One region of the Streptomyces sp. NPDC004629 genome, then DNA from elsewhere that is predicted to be linked to it. Evidence: riboswitches for the same ligand, from Rfam matches in the RefSeq annotation. Region 1 holds a riboswitch; the other holds the start of a gene.
The links. A riboswitch is a leader RNA that binds a small molecule or an ion and turns the genes downstream of it on or off. The one in region 1 is predicted to bind glycine.

Region 2: another riboswitch for glycine. It lies ahead of gcvT (glycine cleavage system aminomethyltransferase GcvT); the one in region 1 lies ahead of gcvP (aminomethyl-transferring glycine dehydrogenase).

Annotation. Positions count from the first base shown of each region.
Region 1 is NZ_JBIALO010000049.1:9,834-12,955, forward strand. It holds gene ACFYTE_RS39735 (DNA polymerase IV) at 1-762, shown strand, start outside; gene ACFYTE_RS39740 (PRC-barrel domain-containing protein) at 1,410-1,784, opposite strand; glycine riboswitch at 1,898-1,993, shown strand; gene gcvP (aminomethyl-transferring glycine dehydrogenase) at 2,170-3,122, shown strand, end outside.
Region 2 is NZ_JBIALO010000013.1:195,777-198,898, reverse strand. It holds gene glyA (serine hydroxymethyltransferase) at 1-2, opposite strand, end outside; gene gcvH (glycine cleavage system protein GcvH) at 18-395, opposite strand; gene gcvT (glycine cleavage system aminomethyltransferase GcvT) at 523-1,650, opposite strand; glycine riboswitch at 1,799-1,896, opposite strand; gene ACFYTE_RS21780 (AAA family ATPase) at 2,072-2,740, shown strand; gene ACFYTE_RS21775 (enhanced serine sensitivity protein SseB) at 2,806-3,122, shown strand, end outside.

The sequences.
Region 1 (3,122 bases):
GTGCGGCTGCTGGGCAAGGCCCATGGGCACTCGTTGTACGCGATGGCGCTGGCGCGCGACGAGCGCCCCGTGGTGGCCGAGCGGGAGACCAAGTCGGTGTCCGTCGAGGACACCTACGACGTGGACATCCACGATCGGGTCCGGGTCGGTCTGGAGGTGCAGCGGCTGGCCGACCGGTGTGTGCGGCGGCTGCGCGGGGCGGGACTGTCCGGGCGGACCATCGTGCTGAAGGTGCGGCGGTACGACTTCTCCACGCTGACCCGGTCGGAGACGCTGCGGGGGCCCACGGACGATCCCGCGGTGGTGCGGGAGGCGGCGGCCCGGCTGCTGGACTCCGTGGACACGACGGGCGGGGTGCGGCTGCTCGGGGTCGGCGTCTCCGGGCTCGCCGACTACACGCAGGAGGACCTGTTCGCGCAGGCGGCGGGGGAACTGGCCGAGGCGGTGCCGGAGGAGAGCGTGGCCGAGTCCGTCGAGGAGCGGCCGTCGGTCGCCGAGCGGCACTGGCCCGCGGGGCACGACGTGCGGCACGCCGACCACGGGCACGGTTGGGTGCAGGGCAGCGGCCTGGGGCGGGTCACGGTGCGATTCGAGACACCCGGGTCCGAGCCGGGGCGGGTGCGGACGTTCCGGGTCGACGATCCAGGCCTGGAGCCGGCGGATCCGCTGCCGCTGGTGCCCGGGGAAGCGCGGGGAAGTGAGGGCGGACCGGTCGGGGGACCGGGTGGTGGTGGTCAGGCGGTGGTGCGAGGCAGCGGCTGAGACGGGGGCTCTGGGCGGGGCCGAGCGCGGGTGGATTTCGCCGGTGGCGCCGTGGGGGCCATGCTCCTGCGGCTGTCCTCGCGGGGGTGCTCGGCGGTCATAAGGGGGCCGAGGTGCTGCGATGCGATGGGGGCGGGGTGCCGGTGTCGGGAGGACCCTGCGGAGGCGGAGGCGGAGGCGGAGGCGGAGGCGGGGAGGGTCGGGCGTCGGGTCGTTGAGGCGTCGGGCGGCGCAGGCATGGGGCGGATGCCGGCAGGGGCGGCGGGCCGTGCGGGCTGTGTGCGGGCGGGCGCGGGCGCTGGCGGGTGCGGGTTGGCCGACCTGGGTCACGGGGGTGCGGGAGGTGTTCTCGGCGGGTTGGTGTGGTGGGGCGGGGATGTGCGGTGGTGTTAGGGGGCGTGCCGGGGGAGTGGTCGGCGGTGGGTCTTGTGGGCTGTGTGCGGGTTGGCCGACCTGGGCCATGGGGGTGTGGGGAGGGGGAGGTGTTCTCGGCGGGTTGGTGGGGGGCGGATGTGCGGTGGTGTTCTCGGGGCTGGCGGGGAGACATGAAGGGGGCGGTCTGTGGTGTGGCGGGTCTCGGGGGTTTCGGTGTGGTGGGGTGAGCCCGGTGGGCATGGGATGGGAGGCGTTGGGCCGTACAGGGGGCGTCAGGGTTCGTCGTGGCCTGCCAGGTTGCCGAAGTCGTGGTCCGGGTGCGGGGGCGGCGGTGCGGCCACGTCCAGGCCGTAGTGGTGGTAGAGCTGGAGTTCCTGCTCGGGGGAGAGATGGCGGCCCACGCCGAAGTCGGGGGCGTCCTTGATGAGGGCGCGGTCGAAGGGGACGCGCAGGGTGCCCTCGACCAGCTCACTGGGCTCAAGGGGGACGAAGGCGTCCCTGGAGAACAGGCCCGTCCGTATGGCCGCCCACTCCGGCACGCCCGTGGCATCGTCGAGATAGACCTCGTCAATGGTTCCGATCTTGGTCCCGTGGCGGTCGAACGCCTTGCGGCCGATCAGGTTGCGCGGATCGATGTCGGTCTGCACGGGCCCTCCTCATGGTCGCAACTCATCCGTAAGCACTACAAAAGAGCAGATTCGAGGAGGCGGCCACTCGAAGCCCCGTCGCTGACCTCGCTGGTACGCTGGCAAGCGGCTGCTGATCCCGTGCGGGAGAGTCCTCCGGACACCACCGGAGGCGCCGAAGGAGCAAATCCTCCCCGGAATCTCTCAGGCTCACGTACCGCATGGACGAGGTCACTCTGGAAAGCAGGGCGGGTGTCGACGGCTCCCGCTCTCACCGACGGGGAAAGCCGCCCACCTTCGGGTGACGCGGTGAAGCTCTCAGGTCGAGATGACAGAGGGGGAGGCCGTCGGGGTGCCCGCGCCGGGGCGCCCCTCGAAGGTCGCGTCAGACCAGGAGGCCTCCGCAATGACCGCCCATCGCACTCCGCTCTCCGAGCTCGAACAGGGCATCCCCTTCGAGCAGCGGCACATCGGGCCCGACCAGGAGGCGCGGGCCAAGATGCTCGCGCAGGTCGGCTACGGCTCGCTCGATGAGCTGACCGCTGCCGCCGTACCGGATGTGATCAAGAACGCCGACGGGCTCGACCTGCCGGGCGCGCGCACCGAGGCGGAGGTGCTGACGGAGCTGCGCTCCCTCGCCGACCGCAACCAGGTCCTCGGGTCGATGATCGGACTCGGCTACTACGGCACCTTCACGCCGCCCGTCATCCTGCGCAACGTCATGGAGAACCCGGCCTGGTACACGGCCTACACGCCCTACCAGCCGGAGATCTCGCAGGGGCGGCTCGAAGCCCTGCTGAACTTCCAGACCATGGTCGCCGACCTCACCGGACTGCCCACCTCCGGTGCCTCCCTCCTCGACGAGGGCACGGCCGCGGCCGAGGCGATGGCCCTGTCCCGGCGCATGGGCAAGAACAAGAAGGGCCTCTTCCTGATCGACGCGGACACGCTGCCGCAGACCATCGCCGTGATCCGGACCCGTGCCGAACCCACCGGCGTGGAGGTCGTCGTCGCCGACCTCAGCGAGGGCATCCCGGCCGCGATCGCCGGGCGGGAGATCAACGGCGTACTGCTCCAGTACCCCGGCGCCTCCGGAGCCGTGCGCGACATCGCTCCGGTCGTCGAGCGGGCCCATGAACTCGGTGCGCTCGTCACCGTCGCCGCCGACCTGCTCGCCCTCACGCTGCTGAAGTCGCCGGGCGAGCTGGGTGCGGACATCGCCGTCGGTACGACCCAGCGCTTCGGCGTGCCGATGGGCTTCGGCGGGCCGCACGCGGGCTACATGGCCGTGCGTGAGAAGTTCGCGCGCAGCCTGCCGGGCCGCCTCGTCGGCGTGTCCGTCGACGCCGACGGACACAA
Region 2 (3,122 bases), on a different contig from region 1:
ATATGGTCCTCGACTCCTCAGCCGGCGGTGAAGGCGACGTACTCGTCGGCCGAGAGCAGATCGGCCGGCTCCTCGGCGACGCGCACCTTGAACAGCCAGCCGCCCTCGAAGGGGGCCGAGTTGACCAGTGAGGGGTCGTCCACGACGTCCTCGTTGACGGCGGTGACCTCACCGGTCACGGGGGAGTACAGGTCGGACACCGACTTGGTCGACTCCAGCTCACCGCAGGACTCGCCCGCGGTCACGGTGGAGCCGACCTCCGGGAGCTGGGCGTAGACGACATCGCCGAGCGCGTTGGCCGCGAACTCCGTGATGCCGACCGTCGAGACGCCGTCCTCGGCGGCCGACAGCCACTCGTGTTCCTTGCTGTAGCGCAGCTGCTGGGGGTTGCTCATGACCTGAATTCTCCTGTACGCGAGGGAGTGCTGATGACGGGGGAGGGCGGAAGGCGCAGGTGAGCGGGGTGGTGTGCCCGGCATCACAGCGGGGCGGGGGCCGCGGCCCGCCCTGTGGGTTCAGTCTCTACTTCTGCCGCCGGTAGAAGGGCAGCGCCACGACCTCGTACGGCTCGTGGGTGCCCCGGATGTCCACGCCGACGCCCGCCGTGCCGGGCGCCGCGTGCGCCGCGTCGACGTACGCCATCGCGATGGGCCGGCCCAGCGTGGGCGAGGGGGCGCCGGAGGTCACCTCGCCGATCACCTCGCCGCCCGCGACGACCGGGTACCCGGCGCGCGGCACCCGGCGGCCCTCGGCGACCAGGCCGACCAGCACGCGCGGCGGATTCTGCGCAGCGCGGGCGGACGCCGCCAGCAGCGCCTCGCGCCCGACGAAGTCGCCCTCCTTCTCGAACTTCACCACCCGGCCGAGCCCGGCGTCGAAGGGGGTGAGCGAGGTCGACAGCTCATGCCCGTACAGCGGCATGCCCGCCTCCAGGCGCAGCGTGTCCCGGCAGGACAGGCCGCACGGGACCAGGCCGGCGCCCTCGCCGGCCTTGGTCAGCGCCTGCCACAGCTCCACGGCGTGCTCCGGCTTCACGAACAACTCGAAGCCGTCCTCGCCGGTGTAGCCGGTACGGGCGATCAGCGCGGGCACGCCGGCGACGGTGCCGGGCAGGCCCGCGTAGTACTTCAGGCCCGGCAGATCGGCGTCCGTGAGGGAGGCCAGGATGCCGGGGGACTCGGGGCCCTGGACGGCGATCAGCGCGTAGGCGTCGCGGTCGTCGCGGACCTCCGCGTCGAAGCCGGCGCCGCGCTCCACCAGCGCGTCGAGCACCACCTGTGCGTTGGCGGCGTTCGCGACGACCAGGAACTCGTGCTCGGCGAGCCGGTAGACGATCAGGTCGTCCAGGATGCCGCCGTCGGCCCGGCAGATCATGGTGTAGCGGGCGCGGCCGACTCCGACCGAGGCGATGTTCCCGACCAGGGCGAAGTTCAGCAGGGCGGCGGCCTCGGGCCCGGCCACCGCGATCTCCCCCATGTGGGAGAGGTCGAAGAGGCCGGCCCTCGTGCGTACGGCCGTGTGCTCGTCGCGCTCGGAGCCGTAGCGCAGGGGCATGTCCCAGCCGGCGAAGTCGGTCATCGTCGCACCGAGCGAACGGTGCAGCGCGTCCAGCGCGGTATGCCGCGGTGTCGAGTGTTCGGTACTGCTCATCGGCGGATGTCTCCCAGGGCGTGGGGAAGGCGAGGTGGATCCTCCCCATCTGTCATCGGAACCTGAGAGGTTCGCCCTGACCACCTGCGTGGTCACGGCTTGCACCTTGGGTGGAGCCACTGGACAGCGGCCCGCTTTTCAGATGTGCCTCGCCCGCGCGGTAACGGGGGCCTGAGAGATTCAAGGGAGGGACTTGCTCCTTCGGCGTCCCAGCGGAGCTGCTGGGAACTCTCCCGCGCGGATTCAAGCGGCCGGTATGCAGTTGGCGGGCTCATCATTGCACGCATCGCCGCCGCACGGCAGGCCGGATCCGTAACCGTGCTGTGGCAGAACGCGCACGACACCGTGAGACTCCACGCATTACCTTCTCTTTACACTCGACGGGGATGGGATGTCCGGACCCAAGGGGAGGACGATCACGGTGAACAGGACCACGGCGTACGCCACGACCACGGGCCTTGCACTACCCGGGCAGCCGGGTGCCCCCGCCGCCGAGCACTGCGCGGACCGCCCGGCCCCGGTGGTCCGCGACCTGCGCGAGCGGGCCGGCCGCAGCCCGCACGCGCTCGTCTTCGGCCGCCACGACCTGGCCGTGGTCACCGGCCTGCCCGGCAGCGGCAAGTCGACCCTGATGGACCGCGCGGTCGACGGCATCCGCATCGACTCCCAGGACACCCGGGACCGCTGGGACGCCCGCGTCCCGCGCCTGCTGCCCTACGCGCTGTACCGCCCGCTGGTACGCCTCGCCCACTACGCCGCGCTGCGCCGCGCCCTGCGCACCGGCGAGGGCGTCGTGGTGCACGACTGCGGCACCCAGTCCTGGGTGCGCGGCTGGCTGGCCCGCGAGGCCCGCCGCCGCGGCGGCACCCTGCACCTGATCCTGCTCGATGTGCCGCCCACGACGGCGCTCGACGGGCAGCGCGAGCGCGGCCGGGGCGTCTCCCGCCACGCCTTCCTGCGTCACCGCAGGTCGGCGGCCCGGCTGCTGCGCGCCGTGGAGCGGGGAGAACTGCCCGAGGGCTGCGGCTCCGCGGTGCTCCTCGACCGGGACGCGGCGGACCTGCTGCACCGGATCGGCTTCGCACGGTGAAGGTCGTCGCCGCCACCCGTTAGCCTTTTCAGCCACAGCAGCGGTTCCCAGCAGGCGGTAGACAGATGGACTTCCCGGCACAGGCGCACCCCCACCCGCACGGCGGATGGCCCGGCAACGAGCTGGAGGAGGTGCTCTCGGCCTCGCTCGGCGTCCCGTCGGCCGGCGGCCGGATCATCGAGGTCCTCGGCCGCAGCTTCCTGTGGATCCCGCTGCCGAGCGGCGGCGGCCCGCACAGCGGCCCCCTGGACCTGCCCACCGTGGACATCGACGGGCAGGTCCATGTGCCGGTCTTCACCTCCGAGGAGCAGTTCCGCCAGGTCGTCGGCTCCCACATGTCGTACACCATCGCCCCCGCCGTGGAGTTCGCCCGCGGTCTGCC